DNA from 4 places in the Streptomyces sp. NPDC087440 genome. Region 3 is predicted to be linked to each of the others. Evidence: riboswitches for the same ligand, from Rfam matches in the RefSeq annotation. Region 3 holds a riboswitch; each other region holds the start of a gene.
What was found. Region 3 has a riboswitch for cobalamin ahead of metE (5-methyltetrahydropteroyltriglutamate--homocysteine S-methyltransferase). Riboswitches for the same ligand answer to the same signal wherever they lie in the genome.

Region 1 (4,140 bases), on a different contig from region 3:
GTTCACTTCCGGGTGACCAGAATCTCTTCAACGGGTCGCACGGCAGGCTGAGCGCCTTCACCCGGCGTTGACGCCCCGGGCGCCCCTAGGGAGAACCCGCCCGCACCGCCGTTCCGGTGAAAAGCGGAACGGCGGTGCGGCGTTTCGGGTCACCGTGATGCCCCATCCAGTTCATCTTCCGTTCACTCAGGTTGCTTACGTTCCAACGGCCACTGACCTCAAACGATTGCCTGGGTAAATGGAACACATCACGCTCCTTCTCGGAATCGTGATCGTGACCGCTCTCGTGTTCGATTTCACGAACGGTTTCCACGACACTGCCAACGCGATGGCGACCACCATCTCGACCGGCGCACTCAAGCCCAAGACGGCGGTGGCCATGTCCGCCGTGCTCAACCTCGTTGGTGCCTTCCTCTCCGTGGAGGTCGCCAAGACGATCTCCGGCGGGCTCATCAACGAGAGCGGCATCACGACAGAAGTGATCTTCGCGGCGCTGGTCGGCGCGATCCTCTGGAACCTGTTGACCTGGCTGATCGGCCTGCCGTCCAGTTCCTCCCACGCACTCTTCGGCGGCCTCATCGGCGCCACCCTGATGTCGGTGGGCGCCTCCGGCGTCAACGGCAGCGTCGTCATCACCAAGGTGCTGCTGCCCGCGATCGCCGCGCCGATCGTCGCCGGCATCGCCGCGTACCTCGCCACGAAGCTCACCTTCAAGCTGGCGAGCAAGACCGACGAGAAGGCCACCGCCAAGGGCTACCGGGCGGGCCAGATCGCCTCCGCCGGTCTCGTCTCGCTGGCGCACGGCACCAACGACGCGCAGAAGACCATGGGTGTCATCACCCTGGCCCTGGTCACCGGCAACGTGCTGGCCCCCGGCGCCAACCCCCCGATGTGGGTCATCGTCTCGGCCGGTGTCGCCATCGCGCTCGGCACCTACCTCGGCGGCTGGCGCATCATCCGCACCATGGGCAAGGGCCTCACGGACCTGCGTCCGCCGCAGGGCTTCGCCGCCCAGACCGGCGCCGCGACGGTCATCCTGGCCTCCTCGCACCTCGGTTTCTCCCTCTCCACCACGCAGGTCTGCTCCGGCTCCGTGATGGGCGCGGGCCTGGGCCGCAAGGGCGGCGTGGTCCGCTGGTCGACCGCGACCCGGATGTTCGTGGCGTGGGGTCTGACCCTGCCCGCCGCGGGCGCGGTCGCCGCGGCCGCCGAGTTCCTCACCGGTCAGGGCACGTGGGGCGTCACCGTCGTCGCGATCCTGCTGGTGGCCGGGTCCGCCGCGATCTGGGCGCTGTCGCGCCGCAAGCCGGTCACCGCCGACGACCTCGACGAGACGGCTGCCGCCGCCGAGCCCGCGGGCGTCGTCACCACGGCCATCGCCGCGGTCACCCCGCCCCCGGCCGGTGTCTTCCCGAGCGAGGCCACGTACTCGGCCACCGGTGATCTGAAGACCACCCTCCACTCCCCCACCGCCGACCCGGTCCGCCCGGCCGCATCGGTCTAAGGACACACGCGACATGAACATCGACTGGGCAGCTCTCGGCACCGTCTTCGGTGTCAGCCTCGTGGCCACCGTCGCCCTGGTGGGCCTGTTCACCCTGGGCATCGTGGGCCTCTCCAAGCAGACCGCGGCCGCCGCCTCGGGCGGCTCCGCCCCGATGGCCCGCACCGGCGCGTACGCCTGCTTCGCGCTGTGCGCGGCGGCGGTGGCGTACGGGATCTTCCTGATCGTCGCCTGACGCGCACACCCGCCCGTCACCCGACCCGCACCCCCTTCGAACCGCCCCGCGCCCCGTGCGCGGGGCGGTTTCGCGTGCGCCCCCTGCCCGCCCCGTGTGGGCCTCCGCACACCGGACTGCCGCAGGTCAACCCCAGGTTGACGGGTGTTCGCGGGGCGTGGTGGACTGCCGGAGCCAATACGGCGGCATGGAGAGGAAGCCGGTGCGAATCCGGCGCGGTCCCGCCACTGTCACGGTCGATCCGAGAAGGGTCGCGCCGAAGCCAGGAACTCCCAGCCGCTCGTCACCTCGAACCAGGGCGCGGACCCTGAGTTAAGGACACGTCGCCATGCCCGGCTGCGGTACACGCGGTTCCGTTGTCATGCCCCCGTACGCGTTCGCGGTCGGCGCCGCCCTCGGGATGGCCTGCGACGCCGTGTTCGGGGACCCGCGCCGGGGACATCCGGTCGCCCTCTTCGGACGTGCCGCCTCCACCGTCGAGAAGGCCCTGTGGCAGGACGACCGGGCGCGCGGCGCACTGCACACCCTGCTCTGCGTGGGCGGGGCCGCCGGAGCCGCCGCCGTCGCCTCCCGTCTCCTGCGCCGCTCCCCCGCCGCCTCCGTCGCGTTGACCGGTGCCGTCACCTGGTCCGTCGTCGGGGGTACGTCGCTGGGGCGCGAGGCCCGGGCGATCGGCGGGGCGCTGGCCGCCGGTGACCTGGAACTGGCCCGCGAACGCCTCCCCCACCTGTGCGGGCGCGACCCGCAGGCGCTGGACGGGCAGCAGATGGCGCGGGCCGTGGTCGAGTCGGTCGCCGAGAACACGTCGGACGCCGTGGTGGGCGCGCTGGTGTGGGGTGCGGTCGGGGGCGTGCCCGGGCTGGTCGCGTTCCGGGCGGTGAACACGCTGGACGCGATGGTCGGGCACAAGTCGGCGCGCTATCGCCGGTACGGGTGGGCCTCGGCCCGTCTCGACGACGTCGCGGGCTGGCCCGGCGCACGGCTCACCGCGGCGCTCGCGGTGCTGGCCGGGGACGACTCACGGGGCGCTCTGGCCGCCTGGCGCGCCGACGCCGCCGCGCACCCGAGCCCCAACGCGGGCCCCGTCGAGGCGTCCTTCGCGGGCGCGCTGGGCGTGCGGCTCGGCGGCACGCTGTCGTACGCGGGGCGGGTGGAGCACCGGGCGGTGCTGAACGGGGAGACGGGGCGTCCGGTGGACGTGCCCGACATCGAACGTGCGGTGCGGCTGTCGCGCCGGGTGGGTGTGCTGGCGCTGGCCGCGTGTGCGGCGGGGCGGCTGGCGTTTTCGTACGCGAAAGGACGTAACGCATGAGCGGCGGCGGACTGCTGGTCGCGGGGACCACTTCGGACGCGGGCAAGAGCGTCGTCACGGCGGGGATCTGCCGGTGGCTGGTGCGCCAGGGGGTGAAGGTCGCCCCGTTCAAGGCGCAGAACATGTCCCTGAACTCCTTCGTGACGCGTGAGGGCGCGGAGATCGGCCGCGCCCAGGCCATGCAGGCGCAGGCCGCACGCGTCGAGCCGACCGCGCTCATGAACCCGGTCCTCCTCAAGCCCGGCAGCGACAAGTCCAGCCAGGTGGTGCTGCTCGGCAAGCCGGTGGGCGAGATGAGCGCGCGCGGCTTCTTCGGCACGGCGGGCGGGAAGACGTACGGGAAGGGTGTTCAGGGCGGGCACCGGGAGGCGCTGCTCGGGACGGTCACGGAGTGCCTGGCGGAGCTGCGGAGCCAGTACGACGCGGTGATCTGCGAGGGGGCCGGCAGCCCCGCCGAGATCAACCTCCGCCGCACGGACATCGTCAACATGGGCATCGCGCGGGCCGCCGACTTCCCGGTGGTCGTGGTCGGCGACATCGACCGGGGCGGGGTCTTCGCCTCCTTCTTCGGCACGACGGCGCTGCTGGCGGAGGAGGACCAGCGGCTGGTCGCGGGGTACGTGGTGAACAAGTTCCGGGGTGATGTGTCGCTGTTGGAGCCCGGCCTCGACATGCTGGAGGACCTGACCGGCCGCAAGACGTACGGCGTGCTGCCCTTCGCGCACGGCCTGGGCATCGACGAGGAGGACGGCCTGCGGGTGTCCCTGCGGGGTGCGGTCCGCGAGTCGGTGGTGGCGCCGCCGGTGGGCGAGGACGTGCTGCGGGTCGCGGTGTGCGCGGTGCCGCTGATGTCGAACTTCACGGATGTGGACGCACTGGCCGCCGAGCCGGGTGTGGTCGTGCGCTTCGTGGACCGGGCCGAGGAGCTGGCCGACGCGGACCTGGTGGTCGTGCCGGGGACGCGGGGGACGGTCCGCGCGCTGGAGTGGCTGCGGGAGCGCGGCCTGGCCGACGCGCTGGCGCGGCGGGCCGCTGCCGGTCTCCCGGTGCTGGGCATCTGCGGCGGCTTCCAGCTGCTGGGCGAGCTGA
Region 2 (4,140 bases), 340 kb from region 3:
ACCGCCGCTCCAGGCCACGAAGGGCAGCGGCACCAAGCTGGACGGCAAGCCCGTCACCCTCGACGTCGACCACGACGAGACGCGCGGCCTGTACGTCCTGCGCGACCGCACCCGCCTCCCCCAGGACGACGGCTACAACCGCACCCTGTCCACCTGGGACGCCCGCGGCACGTGGGCGAGCGACGTGTCCGGGCGCTGGCCCGAGGGCATCCAGGAGTTCTCCTCCCCCACCCCCGCCTTCGGCACGGACGCCACCGAGGCAGGCGCGGTCGACGCGCACTGGGGAGCGGCCCGCGTCTTCGACTACTTCAAGGACAAGCACGGCCGCGACAGCCTCGACGGCCGGGGCATGACCATCAACTCCCTGGTCGGGATCAGCAGTTACGGCATGCCGTACGTGAACGCCTTCTGGGACGGCCAGAAGATGGTCTACGGCATCGGCGACGAGGAGTACCTCCCGCTGTCGGCCGGGCTGGACGTCGTCGGGCACGAGATGACGCACGCCGTCGTCGAGACCTCCGCGAACCTGGTCTACGCGGGCCAGTCCGGCGCGATGAACGAGGCGATCGCGGACTACTTCGGCAACGCGATCGAGACCGCCGCGTACGACGTCCCCATGTCCGACCCCGACTCAGGCCTGGTCGGCGACCGCCTGTGCCGCACCAAGGGCCCGCGCGACTGCGCCCTGCGCGACCTGGGCGACGGCCGCACCACGGCCGGCTCCTTCGTCGGCGTCGGGTACGCCAACGACAACGGCGGTGTCCACCTCAACTCCACGATCTTCGGCGGCGCCCTGTGGGACGCCCGCAAGGAACTGGGCGCGGACCTCGCCGACCGCATCGTCTACAAGGCCCTGACGCAGTACCTCACCCCGATCGACGGCTTCACCGAGGGCCGCGCGGCCGTGCTGGCGGCGGCGAAGGACCTCCAGGTCACGGCCGCCCAGCAGAAGGCGCTCGCCCGTGCCTTCACCGCGCACGGCATCGTGCCCGGCTGGGAGCAGGCGCTCGGCATCGACTCCGAGAAGCTGTTCGGCCGCATCCACACCGCCGACACGAACCTCGGCGCGGGCGGCGGCTGGTGGGCGGCGTCGAAGTCGAACGAGGCGGGCTCGGAACCGTACTCCGTGTGGGCCGGACGGGTGGACGGCAAGGGCGAGAAGCGCCTGATGAGCCCCAACGACGGCCGCTATCACGTCAATCCGGCCACCGACGGGAAGACGGTGGTCTGGCAGGCGGTGGGCCCCGGCGGCACAGAGGTGCTGTCCCGGCCGATCGCCGGGGGCGTGATCAAGAAGCTGTGGGAGGGCAGGGCCACCGGCAGCTCCCTCGACGTCGACGGCGACCTGGTCGCGTTCGACTTCTACAACCACGGCGGCCGGATGGGCGTGAAGTACCTGAGCCTGAAGGACCCGTCGAAGATCGAGTCCATCGGCGGCGGCACCTACCACCGCGCGCACGGCTCCTCGGCGAGCAACGGCAAGGTGGCCTACCAGGAGCGGCGGCGGGTCGCCCTCACGGAGACTGCTCCGCGCGCCGCCGAATACTCCCTCGCCACACGCCTCCTCACCGTCGCGACCGGCGAGAACACCGTCGTCCGCGAGAACCCGAGCGGCACCAGCCTCGGCCCGACCGCCCTCAACGGCACACACCTCTTCTGGCTGCTGGACGACGGCTCGGCGGAGGGAAGGACGACCCTGCGCCGCTCCGACCTCGCGGGCGCGAACATCGTCGACCTCAGCCCGCAGACCGGGCCGAACGCCCTGAACATGTACGACCTGACGGTCTCGGCGGACACCGTGACGGTCGGCACGTACGTCCCCGACACCGCGATACGGAACGAGTCGACCGGCAAGCTCCACCAGTTCGCGGCCTCGGGCGCGCCGGACGCCCCGGGGACGTACAAGGGCCGTGTCTCCTGCAACCGGGGCGAGCAGATCGCCGCGGCGGCGGTGTCCGGTGCCCAGGTCGTCTGGCTGGACGCGACGACGGGGACGCCGGACGTGGTGACGCGGAAGACGCCGAGGGGGCGTTGCGGCTGATCCTGTACGGCACCCTGTCGCCCGGACCTCCCCGGTCCGGGCGGGAGGCCCCCGGGCCGGGCCGCGAACCAGCGGGGGCCCGAGGTCGCAGCCCCCGGCATCAAGGCCCTCCGTCCACCCCTTAAGCTGCAGGAACTCCGCGGGGGAAGCCGGTCGAAGTCCGGCGCTGACCCGCAACGGTAGGCGGACCCACTGGCTTTGTAGGTGCCACAGGTCCCGCGAGCCCGATCACCCGCGGAGCGAACTGCACGAGTCAATTCGCCGTGGACTGCGAAAGACGCTGCGCCGGGCGTCCCGCACTCCCGGTCCGCTTCGGTCGCCGCAGCCGTGCGGCCCGAGGCGAAAGCGATCCTGCCCGTGGCCACGCCCACCGACCGCCGCCCCGTCACGCCCTCCGCGGCGGCCCGCACCACGTCCGGCCCCGCGCCGCCCCGGCGGCTGCCCCTCGCCCTTCTCGTCCCCGCCCTCCTCGCCGCCGTCGTCCTCTCCCTGGTCTGCGGCGCGGGCCTCGGCGCGTCCGGTCTGACCTGGGCGGAAGTCCTGCGCTACCTCTGGGCGGGGCTGAGCGGCGGCTCCATATCCCCGGACGAGGTCCCCGCGTACACGATCGTCTGGGAGCTGCGTTTCCCGCGCGCCGTCCTCGCCGCCGTCGTCGGCGCGGGCCTGTCCGCGATCGGCATCGCCGTGCAGGCCATGGTCCGCAACGCCCTGGCCGACCCGTTCGTCCTGGGCATCTCCTCGGGCGCGGCCGTCGGCGCGAACGCCGTCCTGCTCTTCGGCGCGCTCGGTGCACTGGGGGTGTGGGCGCTGTCGGCGGCCGCGTTCGTCTCCGCGCTCGCCGCGATGACCCTCGTGTACGTCGTCGCGCGCACCCCGCGCGGGCTCACGCCGCTGCGCCTGGTCCTGACCGGCACCGCCATGTACTACGGCTTCTCGGCCATCACCACCTTCATGGTGTTCGCCGCCGAACGCGGCGAGGCGGCCCGTTCCGCCATGATGTGGCTGCTGGGCAGCCTGGGCGGCGCGAGCTGGGCCTCGGTGCCGATCGCGGCGGGTGCCGTGCTCGCCGGTCTGGCCCATCTCGCCTGGTCGGCGCGCCGGTTGAACGCCCTCGCGATGGGCGACGAGACCGCCGCCGCGCTCGGGGTCGACGCGGGCCGGTTTCGTAAAGAACTGTTCGTCGTGTGCGCGGCCGTGACCGGTGCGGTGGTCGCGGTGAGCGGGGCGATCGGCTTCGTGGGGCTGATGGTTCCGCATGCGGTACGGATGCTGGTGGGCGCCGATCATCGCCGCCTCCTCGCGGTGGCCCCGCTGCTGGGCGCGCTGCTGCTGATCTGGGTCGACGTGCTGTCCCGTACCGTCCTCGCGCCCGTCGAACTGCCGGTCGGCGTGCTGACGGCGGCCGTCGGAGTCCCCTGTTTCGTCCTCCTCATGCGGCGCAAGTCCTACAGCTTCGGGGGTGCGTGATGCGTATCGACGTCACCGGCCTGTCCGTCGAGATCGCCGGTGCGCGGCTGGTCTCGGACATCACCCTGCACGCCGCCACCGGCCAACTCGTCGGCCTGATCGGCCCGAACGGCAGCGGCAAGTCCACCCTCCTGCGCACCGTCTACCGCGCCCTGCGCCCGAGCTCCGGCACCGTCCTCCTCGACGGCGACGACCTGTACGGCATGAGCGCGCGGGAGAGCGCGCGCCGCCTGGCCGCGCTCCCCCAGGAGGCCTCCACGGAGTTCGACTTCACGGTGGCCGAGGTCGTCGCGATGGGCCGCGTCCCGCACCAGCGCGCGATGGCCCGCACCTCGGACGAGGACCGCGACACCTGTGCCACGGCCCTCGCCCAGGTGGGTGCCTCCCACCTGTCCGACCGGGGCTACCTCACCCTCTCCGGCGGCGAGAAACAGCGCGTCCTGATCGCCCGCGCGCTCGCCCAGCAGCCGCGCGCCCTGATCCTCGACGAGCCCACGAACCACCTCGACATCGCCCAGCAGTTGGAAGTCCTCGCCCTGGTGCGCGGCAGCGGCCTGACCGTCCTCACCGCGCTCCACGACCTGAACCTCGCCGCCCTGCACTGCGATCTGCTGTACGTCATCGAGTCCGGC
Region 3 (4,140 bases):
CTCGCGGGCCACTTGCATGTGCGAACGGGCCGCCTCCAGGCTGATCACGTCCGCGTCGAGGTCGTCGATGGCCTGCACGATGTCACCGAACTCGGCGTAGCACATGTGGGTGTGGATCTGGGTGTCCGGGCGCACCCCGCTGGTGGTGAGGCGGAAGGACTCCGTCGCCCAGGCGAGGTACGCCGCGTGGTCGGCGGCGCGCAGCGGGAGCGTCTCGCGCAGGGCGGGCTCGTCCACCTGGATCACCGAAGTACCCGCCGCCTCAAGGTCGTTGACCTCGTCGCGCAGGGCGAGCGCCACCTGCCGGGCGGTGTCGCCGAGCGGCTGGTCGTCCCGTACGAACGACCAGGCGAGCATCGTCACCGGGCCGGTCAGCATGCCCTTGACCGGGCGGTCGGTGAGAGAGTTGGCGTACGCGGTCCAGCGCACCGTCATCGGCTCGGGGCGCGAGATGTCACCGGCCAGGACCGGCGGGCGGACGTAGCGGGTGCCGTACGACTGGACCCAGCCGTGCTGGGTGGCCAGGTAGCCGGTGAGCTGTTCGGCGAAGTGCTGGACCATGTCGTTGCGTTCGGGCTCGCCGTGCACCAGGACGTCGATGCCCGCCTTCTCCTGGAAGGCGAGGACGTCGCGGATCTCCGTCTTGATGCGCTCCTCGTAGCCCGCCGTGTCGATCCGTCCCGCCCTCAAGTCGGCCCGGGCGGTGCGCAGTTCGGTGGTCTGCGGGAAGGAGCCGATCGTGGTCGTCGGGAGGAGGGGCAGGCCGAGCGCGGCGCGCTGGGCCTCGGTGCGCTGTGCGTACGGTGCCGAGCGGCGGCCGTCCGCGTCCGTCACGGCGTCGACCCGGGCCCGTACGGCAGGGTCGCGGGTGATGGGGGAGTTGGCCCGGGAAGCCAAGTCGGCCCGGTTGCGGGCGAGTTCGGCGGTGATGCTGCCGGTGCCCTGGGTGAGGCCCTTCGCCAGGGTGACGATCTCGGCGGTCTTCTGCTTGGCGAAGGCGAGCCAGCGCAGCACCTGCGGGTCGACGTCGCGTTCGGCGGTCGCGTCGACGGGGACGTGCAACAGCGAGCAGGAGGCCGCCACGTCGACGCGGTCGGCGAGGCCCAGGAGGGTGCCGAGGGTGGCGAGGGACTTCTCGTAGTCGTTGATCCAGATGTTGCGGCCGTCGACGACGCCCGCGACCAGGCGCTTTCCGGGCAGCCCGCCGACCGAGGCGAGCGCGTCGAGGTGGGCGGCGGCGGGGCCGGTGAAGTCCAGTGCCAGACCCTCGACCGGGGCCTTGGCGAGCACCGACAGGGCGTCGCCGAGGCGGTCGAAGTAGGAGGCCACCAGGAGCTGCGGCCGGTCGGTGAGCCCGCCCAGGTCGCGGTAGGCGCGGGCGGCGGCGTTCAGCTCGGCCGGGGTGCGGTCCTGGACCAGCGCGGGCTCGTCGAGCTGCACCCACTCCGCCCCGGCGGCCCGCAGATCGGCCAGCACCTCGGCGTACACCGGCAGCAGCCGGTCGAGGAGGGTCAGCGGCTCGAAGTCGGCGGCGACACCCGGGGCGGGCTTCGCGAGGAGGAGGTACGTGACCGGGCCGACCAGCACGGGACGTGCGGCGAGGCCGAGCGCGAGGGCCTCCGTCAGCTCGGCGACCTGCTTGGTGGAGTCGGCCGCGAAGACGGTGTCGGGGCCCAACTCCGGCACGAGGTAGTGGTAGTTGGTGTCGAACCACTTGGTCATTTCCAGGGGTGCCACGTCCTGGTTGCCGCGCGCCATCGCGAAGTACCCGTCGAGGGCGTCGGCGGCGACGGCCGCGCGGTGACGGTCGGGGACCGCGCCGACCATCACGCTGGTGTCGAGCACGTGGTCGTAGTACGAGAAGTCGCCGGTGGGCACCTCGTGGAGGCCGGCCCCGGCCAACTGCTCCCAGTTCGTACGGCGCAGACCCGCCGCGGTCTCCTTCAGGGCGTCGGCGGTGACCCGGCCCCTCCAGTAGCCCTCGATCGCCTTCTTGAGCTCTCGGTTCCTGCCCTGGCGGGGGTAGCCGTACACGGTGGCGCGTGCTGCCGCGGCTGCGGACTTCGATGTCACGGAAATCTCCTTCGCGAGATGACTCCTGAGCACCCCGGCAACGGGACGCGGACGCGAAGGGATGACGACATCCGGTGAACCCGACAACTCCGCCACGGGGAGAGGTCGTTCCGCCAGATGTGTACGCCGACCCGCCCACGAGGTCACCGGAATGTCCGCACCCGAACGGTCGGGTGCGGGCAACGGGCAGGTCTTCGGACTCGCGAGCACTTCTGCCGGGGCAGATCTCCTACTGGCCGTCGCTTCCCAGGTCCGTACGGACCCAGTGCGTATGACGGCGGTCGTTCCCACTCACCGCTGCGGGGCAGTCCCGGATTCCCACCAGGTTCCCTCTTGCGACGCCGCTGCCTGGCGGGCAGGGCGAACCAGTTGCACCGGCCACCATAGGGGGCGGGGGCGGCGCCCGGTGACCGGAGTTCACATTCCGGACCGTGACATGAGACACGGGGGTGTGCCCGTCGCGCGGGTGCACCCCCGTGCCGGAGCGGTCAGCGGCGGCCGAGACCCCGGTCCAGCGCCCGGTACAGCTCGCCGTCCGCGGTGTCCGCGTCCAGCGACCAGACCATCGCGCCGCCCAGGCCCCGGGCCCGTACGTACGCGGCCTTGGTGGTGAGGACCAGCGGGTCGTCGTACGTCCACAGGGTGGTGCCGTCGAAGATCCAGGCGTGACCGGCGAGGAGGTCGCGGTGCACCTTGAACTTCCCCGACTGCACCAGGGGCTTGAGCTCCTTGTAGTCCGCGTAACCGGCCGCCCACTTGGCGGGGGCGGGTCCGGCTGCGGGCTTGCCGAGGCCGTTGCCGCCGCCGGTGACGCCGGTCCAGCCCTGACCGTAGAACGGCATGCCGACGACCAGCTTGCGGGCGGGTGCGCCGCGCTTCAGCCAGGACTCGACCGTGCCGTGCACGCTGAAGTCGCCCCGGGCGAAGAGCGCGGACTGCTGGGCGGTCTTCTTCTCGCCGCTGACGTGGAAGTCGTACCCCTGGAGGTTGACGAAGTCGAAGTCCCTCATGATCTTGGCGACTTCGAAGCCCGCGTCGATCTTCGCGTCGGCGGTGGGAACGAAGGCCGACAGCTCGTAGTGCTTGCGCTTCTGCTTGCCGAGCGCGTCGAGCTGGGTGCGGAACTCCTTCACCAGGGCGGTGAAGTTCTGCTTGTCCTCGGGGCGGTGGACGGTGTCGACGTCGCCCTCGGAGCCGGGCCACTCCCAGTCGATGTCGATGCCGTCGAAGACGCCTTCGGCGGCTCCTTCGCCGCCGCGCACGCCGTCCTTGGGCAGGTTGCCCTTGAGGTAGAGGTCGATGCAGGAGGTGACGAGGGCCTTGCGGGAGGCGGCGGTGAGGGCGGCGTCGGAGAAGTTGGTCGACCAGCTCCAACCACCCAGCGAGATCAGGGCCTTGAGGCCCTTGTGCTTGGCCTTCAGCTCCTTGATCTGGTTGAAGTTCCCGGCGAGGGCCTGGGTGTCGGTGTCGGCCACGCCGTCGACGGAGTTGGCGGCGTCCAGCGGGCGCTGGTAGTCGGCCCACGGGTCACTCTCGCCCGGGAGGGGCGTCAGGAAGCACTTGCCGCTCTTGTCGACGTTGCCGAAGGCGTAGTTGAGGTGGGTGAGGCGGGCCGCGGTGCCGCTGGTGTCCAGGTCCTGGATCTGGTAGTCGCGGCCGTAGACGCCCCATTGGGTGAAGTAGCCGACCCGACGCAGGGACGGCGTGTCACCGTGTCCGGCCTGCTGTCCGGCCTGCTGGGCCGTCGGCTTGGCGGCCGGGACCGCCGGGGCCGCGGAGGCGGAGGGGGCCAGTGTGGCGAGGAGCGAAGTGACGCAGGCGGCGGCTGTGAGAGCCGACCCTTTCAGGAGTCTTCGTCGCATGTGCGGACGCTATTGGTCTGGACCATGCAGGGTCAAGAGGTGGTCATGAAGAGTTGTGCGCGCCCCGTCGGGTGTGCTCAGTCGGGTGCGGTGACGAGCCCCAACTCGTATGCGGTGATCACCAGTTGGACCCGGTCGCGGGCGTCCAGCTTGGTGAAGAGGCGGGAGACGTGCGTCTTGGCGGTGGTGACCGAGATGAAGAGCT
Region 4 (4,140 bases), on a different contig from region 3:
GGCGACCATCTGCACGTCGCACAGGATCGGCGCACCGGCGCGCAGTGCGGCGCGGGCGTCGGCCACCACGTTCGGGCTGAAGCCGATGTCCCGCACCAGGTCGACCATGCCGCAGGCGTGGATCATGCGGACCGCGACCTGGCTGACGTCGGCGGGCAGGCCCGCCAGATCCGCCTCGGCGCGGATCGTGGCGAAGGACTGGCGGTAGATCGCCGGTCCGTCCTTCTCGTACTGGTGCACTGTGCTGTCGCTCTCTTCTGCGGACGGGCGGGACGGGAAAACGAAGTCTTCGGGGTACGGGATCAGGCGCGGGCGGCGGTCACGGCTGCGGGCAGCGCCCGTTCCGTGACGGCGACGGGGGAGGTGCGGGAGTCACCGTGCACGACGGACACCTCGTGTCCGTCCGGGGTGGCCACGACGTCGACCCAGTCGCCGTGCGGGTGCCCGCACCGGCGTGCGCAACCCGACCAGTAGACAGGAAGCGCCCCCGCCGGACCCGGGGCGGCCCCCACGGCGGCCGCCGCCAGGGCCCGCACGTCGGACAGCGACTTCGCGCAGCCCGGGCGGCCGATGCACGCCCCGACGCCGCTCCAGGGGGAGTCCGGGCCGGTGACCAGCCCGGCCGCGCCCAGCGCACCGAGCAGCACGGCCGCCCGCTCGGGGGCGACGCCCGGCACGACGACGCCGCGCCACGGTGTCAGGCGCAGCGTGCCGTCGCCGGCACCGCGTGCGGTGTCGGCCAGCAGCCGCCACTGTGCGGCGGTGACACGCCCCAGAGGCGCCCCCACCGACAGTGCCGCCGCACCGGACGCACCCCCGGTCACGACACCGGTGCCGGGCACCGCTGCCTCGCCGGGCCGGGCGGGGGCCGGTGTGCGGGGCGCACCCAGCTTCCGTACCACCTGTGCGAGGAGTACTTCCGGGCCGTCGGGCAGCTCGGCGATCCGCCAGGTGCCCGCGTCCGGAGCACTGTCCAGAAAGGTTTCGGCAGCCACCAGGGCCGCACCTGCCGCCTGCGCACCGGGAACCCGTACCGCATCGGCGGCCCCGCCGACCCGCAGCAGGACGTCGCCGTCACGCCGCGCGAGGAGCGTCACGTCCGCACCCAGGGCGTCCACGTCACCGCGCCCGTCGTCCAGCGCGAACAGGAAGCGGCCGGACAGGGCGACGGCCCGCTCGCTCGCGCACAGCAGCGCGTCCAACTCCGCCAGCCAGGGCCCCACATCGGCGTTCCCCCGGCCGTCGAGACCCGACAGCGGAGAGGCCACCAGATTGCGCACCCGCTCGTGCCGGGCGGACGGCAACAGGCCCGACTCGCCGAGCCGCAGCGCCAGTTCGCCACCACAGTCGGCGGGCAGGGCGCGCAGTTGCGCGTTGCCCCGCGAAGTGAGGTGAATGTCACCCTCGCCGAGCTCCGCGGCCAACTCCCCGAGCACGTCCGCCTGCTCCGCCGTGACGATGCCGCCGGGCAGGCGGACACGCGCCAGCGCCCCGTCGTCCGCACGGTGCAGCCGCAGGGACCCGGGGCACGCGTCACCACGGGTGCGCGGGGAGTTCTCGCCGGGGGCCGACGGCGAAGAGGCTGGTGGGGGCATGGCGGCGAGCATACCGACCCAAGGCCGACTCCTGTTCGACCGCCGGGTGCCGCCCGCTTGACCCGTACGCCTAATATGCCTGGTGGCGGGCCATGCGGTCCGTCGCGTCGCCCCAGGGCGGCAGTCGCCACCGAAAGGCGACAGGGGAGGAAGCCCGGTGCGATTCCGGCGCGGTCCCGCCACTGTGAGCACGGCCCCCGGGCCGTGCGAGTCAGGAACTCCCTTCCGTAGCTTCTCGACTTTCGTTCGAGCAGTCCGAACACCGCCCGGGGCGTGGACACCCCGAGGAAGGCCCGACGCCGCATGATCCTGCTCCTGTCGACGTCCGACACCGACCTGCTCAGCGCCCGCTCCTCGGACGGACCGACTCGCTACCGCTACGCGAACCCCTCCCGCCTCGACCTGGCGGACCTGCCCGCCCTCCTGGACGGCACCGACCTCGTCGTCGTGCGCCTGCTCGGCGGTGTCCGCGCCTGGCAGGAGGGCCTCGACCAGGTCCTCGCCACCGGCAGGCCCGTCGTCGTCCTCACCGGTGAACAGGCCCCCGACGCCCAGCTGATGGCCGCCTCCACCGTCCCCGTCGGCATCGCCGCCGAGGCGCACGCCTACCTGGCGCACGGCGGACCCGCCAACCTGGAGCAGCTCGCCCGCTTCCTCTCCGACACCGTGCTCCTCACCGGCCACGGTTTCGAGTCACCGGCACCGGCGCCCTCCTGGGGCCCCCTGGAGCGCACCGCCCGCGAGGACGTCGAAGGACCCACCGTCGCGGTGCTCTACTACCGCGCCCACCACATGAGCGGCAACACCGCCTTCATCGACGCCCTGTGCGGACAGATCGAGGACGCGGGCGCCCGCCCGCTGCCGCTGTACGTCGCGTCCCTGCGCACACCGGAGCCGGAGCTCATCGACGAGCTGCGCGCCGCCGACGCCATCGTCACGACCGTGCTCGCGGCCGGTGGCACCCGCCCCGCCGACGCCTCCGCCGGTGGCGACGACGAGTCCTGGGACGCGGGCGCCCTCACCGGCCTCGACATCCCGATCCTCCAGGCCCTGTGCCTCACCAGCTCGCGCGCCGACTGGGAGGAGAACGACGAGGGCGTGTCCCCGCTGGACGCCGCCAGCCAGATCGCCGTACCGGAGTTCGACGGCCGCCTGATCACCGTCCCGTTCTCCTTCAAGGAGATCGACGAGGACGGCCTGCCCTCGTACGTCGCCGACACCGAGCGCGCCGCGCGCGTCGCCGGGATCGCCGTGCGCCACGCCCGGCTGCGGCACATCCCCAACGCCGAGAAGAAGCTCGCGCTGATCCTGTCCGCGTACCCGACGAAGCACTCCCGCATCGGCAACGCGGTCGGCCTCGACACGCCCGCCAGCGCCGTCGCCCTGCTGCGCCGCCTCAAGGAGGAGGGCTACGACTTCGGTACGCAGGAGATCCCCGGCCTGGTCTCCGGCGACGGCGACGAGCTGATCTACGCCCTGATCGAGGCCGGCGGCCACGACCAGGAGTGGCTCACCGAGGAGCAGCTCGCCCGCAACCCCGTGCGCATCCCGGCCGCCGACTACCGGCGCTGGTTCGCCACCCTGCCCGCCGAGCTGCGCGAGTCCGTCGAACAGCACTGGGGCCCCGCGCCGGGCGAGATGTTCGTGGACCGGTCCGCCAACCCGGAGGGCGACATCGTGCTCGCCGCCCTGCGGTTCGGGAACCTCCTCATCCTCATCCAGCCGCCGCGCGGCTTCGGCGAGAACCCGATCGCGATCTACCACGACCCCGATCTGCCGCCGTCCCACCACTACCTGGCCGCCTACCGCTGGATCGCCGCGTCCGCCGACGACAACGGCTTCGGCGCCGACGCGATGGTCCACCTCGGCAAGCACGGCAACCTGGAGTGGCTGCCCGGCAAGAACGCCGGTCTGTCCGCCGCCTGCGGCCCCGACGCCGCCCTCGGCGACATTCCCCTCATCTACCCGTTCCTGGTCAACGACCCGGGCGAGGGCACCCAGGCCAAGCGCCGCGTGCACGCCACCCTGATCGACCACCTGGTGCCGCCGATGGCCCGCGCCGACAGCTACGGCGACATCGCCCGCCTGGAACAACTCCTGGACGAACACGCACAGATCGCGTCCATGGACCCGGCGAAGCTCCCGGCCGTCCGCGCCCAGATCTGGACGCTCATCCAGGCTGCGAAGCTGGACCACGACCTCGGCATCGAGAACCGGCCGGAGGACGAGGGCTTCGACGACTTCATCATGCATCTCGACGGCTGGCTCTGTGAGATCAAGGACGTCCAGATCCGCGACGGCCTGCACGTCCTGGGCGGCGCCCCCGCAGGCGAAGCCCGCGTCAACCTGGTCCTCGCCATCCTGCGGGCCCGCCAGATCTGGGGCGGCACCGCATCGCTGCCCGGCCTGCGCGAGGCCCTCGGCCTGGACGAGTCGGCGGCCAAGCGCACCGACGCCGACGCGATCGAGGAGCAGGCTCGTGGCCTGGTCCAGGCGATGGAGGACGCCGACTGGGCACCCTCCGCAGTGGCCACCGTCGCTGCCG

Region 1: it holds a riboswitch for cobalamin, as region 3 does, so the genes downstream of both, ACIO3O_RS38545 (cobalamin biosynthesis protein) here and metE (5-methyltetrahydropteroyltriglutamate--homocysteine S-methyltransferase) in region 3, are expected to answer to the same signal.
Region 2: it holds a riboswitch for cobalamin, as region 3 does, so the genes downstream of both, ACIO3O_RS02615 (FecCD family ABC transporter permease) here and metE (5-methyltetrahydropteroyltriglutamate--homocysteine S-methyltransferase) in region 3, are expected to answer to the same signal.
Region 4: it holds a riboswitch for cobalamin, as region 3 does, so the genes downstream of both, cobN (cobaltochelatase subunit CobN) here and metE (5-methyltetrahydropteroyltriglutamate--homocysteine S-methyltransferase) in region 3, are expected to answer to the same signal.

The regions. Positions count from the first base shown of each region.
Region 1 covers NZ_JBIUXN010000030.1:7,314-11,453, reverse strand. Annotated here, with positions in the region: gene ACIO3O_RS38560 (lysozyme) at 1-71, shown strand, start outside; gene ACIO3O_RS38555 (anion permease) at 239-1,504, shown strand; gene ACIO3O_RS38550 (hypothetical protein) at 1,518-1,739, shown strand; cobalamin riboswitch at 1,892-2,031, shown strand; gene ACIO3O_RS38545 (cobalamin biosynthesis protein) at 2,101-3,051, shown strand; partial or broken gene ACIO3O_RS38540 (cobyric acid synthase) at 3,048-4,140, shown strand, end outside.
Region 2 covers NZ_JBIUXN010000001.1:597,575-601,714, forward strand. Annotated here, with positions in the region: gene ACIO3O_RS02610 (M4 family metallopeptidase) at 1-2,041, shown strand, start outside; cobalamin riboswitch at 2,135-2,296, shown strand; gene ACIO3O_RS02615 (FecCD family ABC transporter permease) at 2,399-3,508, shown strand; gene ACIO3O_RS02620 (ABC transporter ATP-binding protein) at 3,508-4,140, shown strand, end outside.
Region 3 covers NZ_JBIUXN010000001.1:939,561-943,700, forward strand. Annotated here, with positions in the region: gene metE (5-methyltetrahydropteroyltriglutamate--homocysteine S-methyltransferase) at 1-2,073, opposite strand, end outside; cobalamin riboswitch at 2,241-2,458, opposite strand; gene ACIO3O_RS04275 (glycoside hydrolase family 18 protein) at 2,562-3,935, opposite strand; gene ACIO3O_RS04280 (response regulator) at 4,013-4,140, opposite strand, start outside.
Region 4 covers NZ_JBIUXN010000013.1:128,595-132,734, forward strand. Annotated here, with positions in the region: gene ACIO3O_RS24790 (precorrin-8X methylmutase) at 1-240, opposite strand, end outside; gene cobG (precorrin-3B synthase) at 303-1,607, opposite strand; cobalamin riboswitch at 1,700-1,837, shown strand; gene cobN (cobaltochelatase subunit CobN) at 1,899-4,140, shown strand, end outside.